DNA from 4 places in the Flocculibacter collagenilyticus genome. Region 3 is predicted to be linked to each of the others. Evidence: predicted binding sites of a transcription regulator. Region 3 holds the regulator's gene; each other region holds the start of a gene.

Region 1 (3,217 bases), 1.0 Mb from region 3:
CTACGTCGGCTACCGCTTTTTCAAAGCGCGCTAACCCTTCTTTAATATCTTCTTCAGGAATAACTAAAGAAGGTGTAAATCTTACTACGTCTGCACCAGCTACTAATGCCATTAAGCCATTGTTTGCAGAAGCAACTAAAAAGTCACGAGCACGACCTTTGTAAGTATCGTTTAATACTGCACCAATTAATAAACCTTTGCCGCGAACTTCTGCAAATACATTGTATTTTTCATTAATTGCATTTAAGCCTTCGCGGAACATTTGTTCGCGCTGCTTCACGCCATCTAAAACTACAGGAGTGTTCACAGTATCAAGTGCAGCTTCAGCAACCGCACACGCTAGTGGGTTACCGCCGTAAGTACTACCATGAGTACCTGGTTTTAAGTGCTTCGCAATTTCAGCTGTTGTTAACATTGCACCAATTGGAAAACCGCCACCTAACGCCTTAGCAGATGTTAAGATATCTGGTGTTACACCTAGGCCCATGTATGCGTATAAATCACCAGTACGACCTACGCCAGTTTGAACTTCGTCAAAGATCATCAACGCGTTATGCTTGTCACATAATGCACGTACACCTTCAATAAATTCTTGAGTTGGCGAGATAATACCGCCTTCACCTTGTAGTGGCTCAAGCATTACCGCACAAGTTTTATCAGACATTAGCGCTTCTAACGATGCTAAGTCGTTGTATTCAGCATGATCTACTGCGCCTGGCTTAGGACCAAAACCATCAGAGTAAGCTGGCTGACCGCCTACCGTTACAGTAAAGAAAGTACGGCCGTGGAAACCTTTAGAGAAAGCAATAATTTCGTTTTTCTCTTCGCCGTGATTATCAATCGCCCAACGACGCGCTAATTTAAGTGCAGCTTCGTTTGACTCTGCGCCAGAGTTTGCAAAGTAAACACGCTCTGCAAACGTTGCATCGGTTAATTTTTTTGCTAAACGTAATGCAGGTTCGTTAGTCATTACGTTACTAAGGTGCCATAACTTTTCACCTTGCTCTTTTAACGCAGCTACAAGGTTAGGATGACAATGCCCTAAACAGTTAACTGCAATGCCACCAGCAAAGTCGATGAATTCACGATTTTCTTGATCCCACACACGTGAGCCAACGCCACGTACTGGCACCACGCTTGAAGGAGCGTAGTTTGGTACCATTACTTCATCAAATAACTCGCGTGTTGCATTAATTTGTTCAGACATAATTGTTCCTCATCATAAGTTGCATGCTGGCACGCATGCGTCCGAGTATGTGCAAACCTTTCTTACAAAACTTTCAGTTTCAACTGGTAAGAAAAATCACCTTAGTTAGTATTTATTATTGACCAACTAATTACTCATATAGAGCCAAAAATTGTGCGTTATTATTCCAGAAAAAGCATAAAAAGTCTCTATAAAATCAATATCAGACCTTAAATGGCGTGCTTTTCGGGTAAACTTGCATAACTAGTGAATGAATACGCAATCACTTTCTAATTATTGATTCATAAAACACTTCAGAAGCCCTTTTAATACATCACCAAACCCAAAACCGCTCAAACTTTAACCGCAATGAATGTTTATCTGTCAAAAATTGTACAAAAAACATCGTTTCAGCTAATAATAGAAAAAATAATGAAAAAAATAGCGTTAATTTGGATGCTTTTAAGGGACGATTTTAAGGAATATAAGTATGGTTTACTTTGTGCTATTTATCATTTCTGCTGCCACTCTATTTTTGATGGAGTGCACAACCAAAAATCCTCTTTTACGGTTATTAATAATGATCACATCACCCGTTGTACTCATTCTAATTTTTGATTATTTTTATATGCAATATAAAGGTGCTGAAGCAATTGGTGCGTTAAATTTTATTGGCATTATTATCGGAATCATTATCTGTATCTTCACAACATTATTTCTGAAAGCGATTTTGATGGCCTACAAAGAAAAATAAACACCTTAGAATAAAAACAACATCTGTTAACGTAAAGGTGAATATTCACTATTTAAAAAGGATATTTAACATGAAGATAAAAGTAATAATGTTATTATTTATAAGTGCCATTAGTACGAACATCCACGCTGCAGTTAAAGTTTTAGATGATAATATTTTGTTAAGCCATGTGCCCAATGATAAAGGCTACTTGTATGATGAGCTTCTCAAACTGAATACCACAATATCCAAGCGAGGTATTCAGTTTTGTGATTTAAAAAACTTCTCGGAGGAGCATTGCTTAAATAGAGTTCAAGATGAGGCTTATGTATTTAACTTTCTTAATAAGAAAATGTTGAGGGTAGAATATAGTCAAGACGACCAGTTACTCCCACAAAAATTAGTAGCATTGAATGAAGCTGAAAAAATATACGAGAAAGTTTTTGTTCAACAGCTTGCTAAATGGAAAGATGACAGACGACTAGACATAGAAAACATGATAAACATTGAAAAGCAATAACTTAAACTTGGTACTAAACACTACCGACCGAAGATAGAATTGTTACTTTCAAGAGGTTTCTTTTAATTCACAGCCTTTCCTATTCTGCACAGCATTAAAGCTGTGCAGTCCTTGCCTTTTCTTTCAATGTATACTGAAGCCACTGGACCGCAGACGACGCAACCTCTTGCTCATCTTTTGCATCTTCAAACTGCGCAATCGCATTGTCGTAATGACCTAAGTTAAAATGCGCCATCCCCAATACCAAGTATGCATTACCTGGATTATCTAGCTTGCCTTTTGCTAACGCCTGATTAATCATTTTGATAGCGTGATGGTAATCGTCCATTTCAAAATATATCTCGCCCATGCGCTGTTCAATATTGCCCGCATCAGACAATATTGCCGCTTGTTGTAATACTGGCAAGGCTTTTTCATGTTCTTTTGCCGATGACCAAGCTTGTGCTAAAAACTGTAATGTTTTTAAGTCTGGTTGCACTGCCAAGCTGTCAATAGCATAAGTTAACACCTTTGCTGCCTTTGCTGGTGCGCCTGAGTAAAAATAAAGCTGAGCCAAACTTTTTATATCCGTAGCCTTTGTCACAAAGCCTTGCTGATAAGCCGCTTCCATAACCGCCAACTGTTTTTTAGGTTGCTCAGTTTCACCGTACATAGCGGCCAATTGCGTCCAGTACTCAGGCTTATTATAAAGCTTTACCATTTTCTCGAGCACGTTTGTCACTTGCAAGGGTTGTTGCAGTGAATAATAGAGTGCGCGCTGTAGAACCAACCAATTTTC
Region 2 (3,217 bases), 380 kb from region 3:
AGAAAAAACTTATAAAAAAGGCGTTGACATATTTTCATTATCCATTAGTATACACGCCCACAACAGAACGGAGAGGTGGCCGAGTGGCCGAAGGCGCTCCCCTGCTAAGGGAGTATAGGGTTTGTAGCCCTATCGAGGGTTCGAATCCCTCCCTCTCCGCCATGTTTCTTGTGTTGCCCGCTCGTAGCTCAGCTGGATAGAGTACCTGGCTACGAACCAGGCGGTCGAAGGTTCGAATCCTTCCGAGCGGGCCAGTTTTTATTAAGACTGTAATATTAATAAAATCCTCATTGTGTTCACAATGATTTAATCAGGATGATTAGTGAAATTAGAGATATACTTTATAAGTATATTTCAAACATTACAGCCCGCTCGTAGCTCAGCTGGATAGAGTACCTGGCTACGAACCAGGCGGTCGAAGGTTCGAATCCTTCCGAGCGGGCCAATTTCACTAACTTATAAAGCTTTCGCGTATATCAATCCCATATTTAGATTAAACCTCAATATTCATACAAAAGTGTTATTAGTCTCGTTCTATTTTCATTATTTACTTCAGCTGATCTTTTCTATTTGAGCTGAATGTAATCATCCCCTCAAACAATTTTCATTTCAGCACTATTATTCAAGCAATTCCTAGTTGTGTAATTAATGTTGCTTAAATGTGTTTTTTTGTTGATTTGGAGTGTTGCTCTGATTATTATGACGCAACTTTATAAGGAAATAATCAAGGGGAAATAATGGAGTGTCCAGATATAAGTAATTTAGAGTAATCATCTCGTAGTAAACAAGCCGTTAAAGATATACGAGATATCTAAGACTTATCACCCTATTTAGTCAAAATGTCTGCGGTAGGCATGGTAGCAAATTTGTTTGTAGGAAATGGCGCTATCAAGTCAACTTTTTCTGTTTATTCAAATGATTTTCGCACATTTACTTCAGCCATGATGGAAGCTCCATCTATCGCAAGAAAGAGAGTATGGGATATTTCAGGAAGAATGGCTTTAAAAATACAAGACAGTAAAGAAAAGCAGTTTTGGAAAGCTATTCATTATGGCTGTAAATTAAACTGAGGATAATATGAAATATATACTTTTTGGGCTTATTTTACACTTAGCCTTTTCAGTTAGCGCTAATGATGATAAAGCCATAGTCACGCAGGCTTCGAACAACTTCAATAAAAAATTGATAGCGCTAGAACAGGTTGAGAGTAAATGCAGAGAATCAGCCATAGTATTGCCTGCCGATACCTTTAAGTCAGTGTCGCTATCAAAAGAAGATAAAATAACGGCACTGTCGTATTATTTTATTAAGTCAACAACTGAGTGCTCAAGCGAAGCGGTAAAGGAGCTTCTAGTTGCATCAGCTGTTCTTTCTTCGTTGGATGAGGCGTACGAGGTAGCGGCTATTAATAGTAACAAATTGATTATTAATAGCTTTAAGCTGTTGTTAGAAGATGAAATAGAGTTTAATAAAATCGATAAGGCAACACGAGAAAAGCTCTCGAAAATTCATGTGCTAACTAAACCATTCGATCCGATACGCTCAGCTGAGGTATTGGGTATACATTAGTTAATAAGCGATCTTAAAATTACCTAGCCATTAACTGCCTTATTATTCAAGCAATAGTGAGGCGGTTAATACCAAAGTAATAAAAATTCAATAATTCTACCCTCAAATATTACGCTTCTATTTTCTCCTGCTATATTCAACATAATCAAAACAAACAGTTGTGCTCTTAACTTATTAATTTTTCTATGCAAGAGTAAATACTCTAAAACGTGTATTAACGATGTTTGGAGTCTAAAGCTTTAGCACTAGGGGGTAAAAATGGCACAGGTCAGTGCATTATTTTTTGAAGCTGCCAATATCATGCTGATGGGTATGGTAGTGGTCTTTATCTTTTTGGGTATGTTGGTATTTGCAATAAAACTATTGCATAGGCTTTCCTTGTCACTTTCTTCCAGCGTGGTTAGTACACCACTTACGCCATTAACCCCTACCATTAAATCTAATGAAACCTCAGTCGTTACTCCCGAAATAGTTTCCGCCATTACAGCGGCCGTACATCAATATCGTCAGGATAAAAATAATTAATAATAAGGTGTCCTTATGACTAAAAAGTTACTGTTAACAGATTTGGTATTGCGAGATGGCCACCAATCACTTTTGGCGACTCGTTTTCGCTTAGAAGATATGTTGCCGATTGCTGATAAGTTAGATCAAATTGGCTATTGGTCGCTGGAGTCGTGGGGTGGGGCAACGTTTGATGCTGCCATTCGTTACTTAGGTGAAGATCCGTGGGAGCGTATTAGAGCATTTAAAAAAGCGATGCCAAATACACGTCAGCAAATGCTATTGCGAGGGCAAAACCTATTAGGCTATCGACATTATGCCGATGATGTTGTTGAGGCATTTGTGCATAAGGCGCATGAGAGCGGGGTAGACGTATTTCGAATTTTTGATGCAATGAATGATATTCGTAATTTGCAAACTGCGGTGAAAGCCACGCTTGATACAGGTGCACATGCTCAAGGAACTATGTCTTACACGGTTAGCCCAGTTCACACCATAGATACGTGGCTGGATATGGCAAAACAAATAGAAGACATGGGGTGCCATTCATTCTGCATTAAAGATATGGCTGGATTATTAAAGCCGTATGACTGTGAAGAGTTAATAACTCGCTTAAAAGAAACGATTGATATACCTATTACCATGCAGTGCCATGCTACCACAGGCTTAAGCACTGCTACGTATCAAAAAGCCATAGATGCAGGTATTGATATGCTAGATACTTCAATTTCTTCTATGAGTATGACTTATGGACATACTGCATCAGAAACTGTTGTTGCCATGGTTGAAGGTACTGAGCGCGATACCGGATTGAATTTAAGTTTAATGGAAGAGGTTGCAGCATACTTTCGTGAAGTTAGAAAAAAATATGCTCAATTTGAAGGCAGTTTAAAAGGGGTTGATGCACGAATTTTATTGGCTCAGGTGCCGGGTGGCATGCTAACCAATATGGAGAATCAGCTCAAAGAACAAAACGCAGCAGATCGTTTAGACGAAGTGTTATTAGAAATTCCAAAAGTGCGCCAAGACTTGGGCTTCATTCCACTTGTTACACCTACTTCACAAATAGTTGGTACACAAGCCGTGTTAAACGTGCTAACGGGCGAGCGTTATAAATCGATTACTAAAGAAACCGCAGGTGTGC
Region 3 (3,217 bases):
TTCTATAAAGCTTGCTGACTTTGATACCACTCAGGCCCTTTCATTGAGCAATGCCCCAGCTACCGTTATTGGTTGGGGAGGTCGTACAGGCTATGCACCAGGCGAAGGCCCAACATCAAACTTTCCAGACATACTCCATCATGTTGATGTATCACTTTTCAACGCAGAACAATGCCGTGAGATTACTGCTGAATCGCTGACACGTGATAGCGATGACGGCACTGTATATACCATTGATGACGTATATGTTTCTGACAAAGAGATATGTGCTGGACGTTTAACTGGTGGCCATGACGCATGCCAAGGTGATAGTGGCGGCCCTCTAATTGCACAAACCAATGATGGCGTAAGACAGTTAGGCATCGTTAGCGGTGGTATGGGCTGTGCTTATCAAGGCTACTTAGGTAAGTACACACTCATAGGCGCCTACACCGACTGGATAGAAGCTATCACAAATGGTGTAGCTATATCACAAGCTTATAATTTTAAAGATGTCCCTATTACAACTCAGCATAAAACAACACTCACTGTTGATAATCACTCTGGGGAGTCTGTAAATATTAGCTATGAAATTGAAGGTAGTAATGCATTTTCAGTAAACGGAAATAGCTGCCAACAACTTGGTATTGACGAGTCGTGCGATATTGAAGTGGCATTCTCCTCAACCATGTCAGGGCGCCACGAAGCGAATGTGGTTATCAAATCAAATAACCCCAACATTGCAACTAGCCAAAGTAAAATTAGAGCTGAATCACTCAGCGCGTCAAATAATTTAAAAAGCGATGCAGGAGCCAGCGGACAAGCAATTACTTTTTATTCAGGCGGAGATGAAAAATGGGAAAGTAATCCAGCTGAAACTGGGCTACGCAGTGGAGAGATCAATCACTTCGAATCAAGTATTTTAATGGCGGTAGTGAAAGGTAAAGGAACATTAACATTTGATTGGAGCGTGTCCTCGGAAGAGAACACTGACGATCCTACTTTACCTTTTGACGCTCTTTATCTGGAAGTTAATAATCAGCAAATAGAGTTTATTTCCGGTGAAGTTGATTTCACTGAATATAAAGTTTCTCTAACTGAAGACTCTAATATTATTAAGTGGGTGTATAAGAAAGACCCTAGAACCTCTGAAGGAGAAGACAGAGCTTATTTACGCAACGTTAACTATACTCAAAACCAAACAAATACCACTACTGAATCTCGCACTAGTAGTAGTGGCGGTAGCATGGCTTGGATAACGTTACTATTTTTTTACAGCATACTGATTATTAGAAAAGCAGCAAAATAGTTAGATAATTTTCCCAATTAAATTGAACGGGATTAAATTTTCTCACTGTAGGGTCAGGTTGCATTCAGTTAACCTGACTCTATTAAGCTCAAAACTTTTCATCTCATACCATACTTTTACATTTCTCTCGCCACTCATCACAATTCAAAATTAATGGCATTTACTCCAGTACGGTGTACCTAGTAACATCAAGAGACACTAGTATAAACCGATAGATTGTGTAAAATTGCATGATTAATTCAGTGAGGTAAATATATATGTCAAGTCAAGCGAAACAAGAAGCACTCGTTAAGTCTTTTAAAGCGTTGTTAAAAGAAGAAAAATTTGGCTCACAAGGTGAAATAGTTGACGCACTAAAAGCGCAAGGCTTTGACAATGTAAGCCAATCAAAAGTGTCGCGTATGTTAAGTAAGTATGGTGCGGTACGTACGCGTAATGCAAAACAAGATATGGTGTACTGCTTACCTGCAGAGCTGGGAGTGCCAACGGCAAAAAGTCCGTTACGTCAATTAGTTCTAGATATCATCCACAATGAATCTATGATCATTATTCGCACTAGTCCAGGTGCTGCGCAATTAATCGCGCGTTTATTAGATTCATTAAGTAAAGCCGAAGGCGTATTGGGTACTATCGCAGGTGACGATACCATTTTTATTGCCCCAAGCAATATTTCACAGATTGATGAAACGCTTGAGCGCGTGAGAGATTTATTCGAAAACGTCTAATCTGTAACTCACTCTCTATACTCTAAACCTTCATCAAGTATCGTGCTTACCAATAACGTAAGCACAACCAATTATTCTAAAGATTCATTACCGTAGGTTGCGCTATAGCTTTCTATAAAATTCACGGATGGAGCAAAAAAGGCTGCGCCTGTTTCAGCCTGCGTATATTCCAGTAAATTATCAACTTGATCAGCATTCTTGTTGTGTGCACTTGTACAAACCATGCTGTTTAGCATCAACTCAAAATGCTCGGGCGTATGGCAGCACGAAATAAAAAACAGCCCCTGTACTTTCATATGACCATAAGGCATGCTTTGTCTAAGTATCTCCATTTTTTGCCCATGCTCGTCTAGCATATTCACTCGACTCGTATGCGAGTAGATAGGTTTTGTGGCTGTATTCATTTCTTGGTTATCAATTTTACTGCGACCAATCACTTCCTCTTGAGCAGAGACATCAAGTGATTCCCACTTTGTCAGTTGATGTCGGTAACGCTGAACATGCAGATAAGAGCCATTTTCAAACTCTGGATCTTGTTCTTTGCTCACTAATGCAACTTCACGCTTCCGCCTTCCTTTGGGATTACCTGTACCATTAACAAAGCCTGTTAAATCTCTACCGTCTAAATACCTAAAGCCACGTATTTGTTCAACCAACTCAACTGCATTACTGAGTAATGCACACACTCTTAAGCCTGCAAGGTGGTTAACATCAGCCCGATCCGAGCGAATTTGTATCATTAAGTCGTAAGGTACAGCGGGCATGGTTATATCGCCATGCTCAATAGCAGGAAAAGATCTCAGTAATTTAGGACGAACAGCAGGGTATAACTCATTCCAATAATTAGCACCAATTGCAATAACCGTTGAAACCATAGACTCAGAGAATTGTTCTGATATTTCGTCAAATATTGACGTTAACTTAGCTAAAGACTCTCGAATATATGCTTCACGGCCATCATGGGCATTAAACATCAAAAACAAACCATGTAAGTTTGCTTCAGCGCAAATGCCAAACTGCTCTTGTGCCATTATTGAATTTCCTTGTTGGTATATAGCCGAATATTACTGACTTCTTTCAAACCTAAATAGTTGGTTTAAAATAAGTAGCAAAATCAATACGATCAGTGCTGTTATTTTAGCATCAAAAATGCGGTAACAAAGCACTTCGTTCTTCTACCTGAACCTTTTTTAAATAATTATAA
Region 4 (3,217 bases), 1.5 Mb from region 3:
CTTCTTTAGCGCAGCCAAGTTTAGGAGCCGTAGTATTGTGGCTGCCATTAAGTAACGCATTTAAACTACGACCACTTGTGATCATCGGTGTTGTTGAAGCCATAAACTGACCTCCACTTAGTGCAGCTGTACCGGCATTGGATGCACCAACAATTAAGCTTCCTTTTTCTACCAGTTCTTTTATCAGTTTAAGCTCTTCAGTGTCATAGCCTTGACTCGATTTAAATGCTTTAAAGATTAAGGTTTGATCATCACCACCAATAAAAATAGCGTCTGCACTTTTAATTTCTGCAATGGTTAAGCGAGGTTTTTTACAAAATTGAGTCTGCTTTTCAGACCAGTAAGGATAAACTGCATCACGGTTCCATGCGCCTTGGATATTAGCTCGATAAGTTGCTAATTTTTCACATGTTTCACTATTTTTAGCCACTTGGTATGCTGGATCAATAGGCAACCAAAGCGTTTCTGCTCCAGCTGATGCAAAGGTATTCACGTATAAATCTGCAGCTGCGAAGCTATCTCGCTCACCCGCGGTTACAACGAGTACTTTAGGTTTTTTGCCGCCAGCCACCTTACTTGCAAGATCAACAAATTCTCGATAAATAGCTGTGCTGATTGAATCTTTACTATGTTCAATACTCACTCTTTCTTGTGCGCGTTCTTTCTTTTTATCGCCAACTTTAACTTCTACTTCTAAGTTATCTAACACGTAAGCTAGCTCTCGTTTTGATAAAGCGTAGAATGCATCTTTACCTGACACCCATACGCCATCAATTTCAAGTTCAGACTCTTTCCAGGACTTTTCAAACTCTTTTCTTGTGAGTGTTTCTGTGCCTAAACGCGCCAGTAAATAATCTAACACTCGGTGTGTTTGTTGCTGAATATCAGAACGAGACGGAGACCAAAATTCAGTATCGTTAATACGCTTAACTTTACTTTCGCTCATAGCAAATAACTGCGTAGTTTTGGCCTTGTCAAAAATGTCGTCATCAGTGCGTGTACAATTTCTTGGAGACATTGACGAACAAGCTTTTAATCCACCGCCAATCATCATGAGAGAGTATTGTGGAATTTCAACCACTTTTTCTTTTTTGGCTTTTGCAGACTTTTTCTTTTTCTGTTGCTCTTTAAAATAATCGCCAACACTCATTGCTGATAATTGAGCTGAAAATAATGAAAGGAAAACTGAAGCTAATGTTATTTTTATTAAATTTTTAGACATACTAATCATTTTCGACGAAAGGTCTGAACTCAAACTTATATTTAGAAACTACTAAGACGCGCTAGCTTACCTTGTATTGACATTTTTGCCAAATACGACTACTAAAAAATGTGCATTAATTAATAGTTTTTTTTATTTCTAATACTTTTCTTGTAGTTACAAAAATCACTTTTCTGTTTTTCCCTCTCGACTTTTTCAATTCAGCTTTCAACTATTAAGAAATACTAAATATTCATAAAATGAATATTCATACATAAAAATACATCGCATACACGTCTATCCTTTGTATATTCAAGGTATTTGTCTACTCTGTAAATCGTATACATGCCCTTTTAGTGGCAGAATCCAGCCTTAGATTAGAGTTTAAACTCTATTTGTAATTGCTTTTAATTCTTAGCAAGCGTATGTTCAAAAAGACGACAAATTCATAAATACTGAATTTTTATTCAACACATACACTCCAATACTTAGGTGTACATGTGGTTAAGTTGAAATTAGATGCTCAAATGCTTCTGCTTAATTTTTGGTGAATAATTCGGGCTGTGGGAGAACATAATGCGCCTTCATAATAATGATAAAGTTAAAGACAACTGTGGATTTGGGTTAATCACCCATATTGAAGGTGAAGCCAGCCATAAAATAATACGCACCGCAATTAGCTCACTAGACCGCATGCAACATCGTGGTGGTATATCCGCAGACGGAAAAACAGGTGATGGTTGTGGTTTGCTCATGCAAAAGCCCGACTCTTTCTTTCGTACTATCGCTGAAGAGAACAATTGGCGATTAGGTAAAAAGTACGGCGTTGGTACCATCTTTCTTTCTCAAGATGAAGATAAAGCCAATGCCGCCAAACAAATTATCGAACAAGAGCTTAATCAAGAAACCTTATCTATTGTTGGGTGGCGAACGGTTCCCGTAAACATAGAAGTTTTAGGACCAATAGCGAAAAAACAACTGCCTCAAATTGTTCAAATATTTGTCAATGCCCAACCGGGGTGGCGCAAAAAAGATTTGGAGCGTCGTCTTTATATGGCTCGACGACGAATTGAAAAGCGAATTAAAGAGGACCAAGACTTCTACATTAGCTGCTTATCTTGCCTAGTCACTGTTTATAAAGGGCTGGTGATGCCAGCTGACTTACCGCACTTTTATCAAGACCTTGCTGATATTCGACTACAATCAGCTATTTGCATCTTCCATCAGCGCTTCTCAACAAATACCACGCCACAATGGCGGTTAGCCCAGCCCTTTCGTTTCTTGGCTCACAATGGTGAAATAAATACTATTAACGGTAATCGCCAGTGGGCAAAAGCACGAGAATATAAATTCAACTCTCCCTTAATTCCAGATTTACAACAAGCAGCGCCGTTTGTTGCCAGCTCAGGTTCAGATTCCTCTTCTTTAGATAATATGCTTGAAGTGTTCTTAGCCGGAGGAATGGACTTATTCCGTGCTATGCGTTTATTAGTACCACCAGCTTGGCAAAATAACGCCAATATGGATGATGAACTGCGAGCGTTTTATGAATTTAATTCAATGCATATGGAGCCATGGGACGGCCCAGCAGGCATTGTGATGACAAATGGCCGTCACGTTGCTTGTAACCTTGACCGTAATGGCTTACGTCCAGCTCGGTATGTTATTACGTCCGATGGCTTAATGACTCTCGCGTCTGAGGTCGGTATTTGGGACTATGCGCCTGACGAAGTGGTAGAAAAAGGCCGTGTGGGGCCTGGTGAAATGCTCGCAATAGATACTTACACAGGTAAAATTTATCACTCTGACGAAATTGACGAAGATTTAAAAACACGTCACCCATATAAAGAGTGGTTAGAAAGTAATATTCAGCGTTTAACTCCGTTCGAACAGGTTGACGCTGAGTTGCTCGGTCAGCGTTTATATACTGATGAACAAATGGACTGCTATCACAAGCTATTTAATTATAGTTACGAAGAAATCGACCAAGTGATTCGTGTTTTAGCAAAAGATGGC

What was found. The regulator ArgR, encoded in region 3, controls arginine synthesis, uptake and breakdown. The targets are predictions, from matches to a motif close to ANTGAATANNTATTCANT.
Region 1: HUU81_RS15510 (aspartate aminotransferase family protein) is a predicted target of ArgR. The motif match lies at 1,453-1,470, and genes of this name have one in related genera.
Region 2: HUU81_RS04180 (OadG family transporter subunit) is a predicted target of ArgR. The motif match lies at 1,603-1,620, and genes of this name have one in related genera.
Region 4: gltB (glutamate synthase large subunit) is a predicted target of ArgR. The motif match lies at 1,656-1,673, and genes of this name have one in related genera.

Annotation. Positions count from the first base shown of each region.
Region 1 covers NZ_CP059888.1:3,486,405-3,489,621, forward strand. The annotation lists gene HUU81_RS15510 (aspartate aminotransferase family protein) at 1-1,195, opposite strand, end outside; gene HUU81_RS15515 (hypothetical protein) at 1,677-1,940, shown strand; gene HUU81_RS15520 (hypothetical protein) at 2,011-2,439, shown strand; gene HUU81_RS15525 (tetratricopeptide repeat protein) at 2,534-3,217, opposite strand, start outside.
Region 2 covers NZ_CP059888.1:941,212-944,428, forward strand. The annotation lists tRNA gene HUU81_RS04155 (tRNA-Ser) at 70-162, shown strand; tRNA gene HUU81_RS04160 (tRNA-Arg) at 178-254, shown strand; tRNA gene HUU81_RS04165 (tRNA-Arg) at 369-445, shown strand; gene HUU81_RS04170 (hypothetical protein) at 840-1,070, shown strand; gene HUU81_RS04175 (hypothetical protein) at 1,078-1,569, shown strand; gene HUU81_RS04180 (OadG family transporter subunit) at 1,828-2,094, shown strand; gene oadA (sodium-extruding oxaloacetate decarboxylase subunit alpha) at 2,110-3,217, shown strand, end outside.
Region 3 covers NZ_CP059888.1:557,982-561,198, reverse strand. The annotation lists gene HUU81_RS02475 (trypsin-like serine protease) at 1-1,288, shown strand, start outside; gene argR (transcriptional regulator ArgR) at 1,546-2,013, shown strand; gene HUU81_RS02465 (Dyp-type peroxidase) at 2,085-3,044, opposite strand.
Region 4 covers NZ_CP059888.1:3,068,317-3,071,533, forward strand. The annotation lists gene HUU81_RS13615 (cyanophycinase) at 1-1,222, opposite strand, end outside; gene gltB (glutamate synthase large subunit) at 1,778-3,217, shown strand, end outside.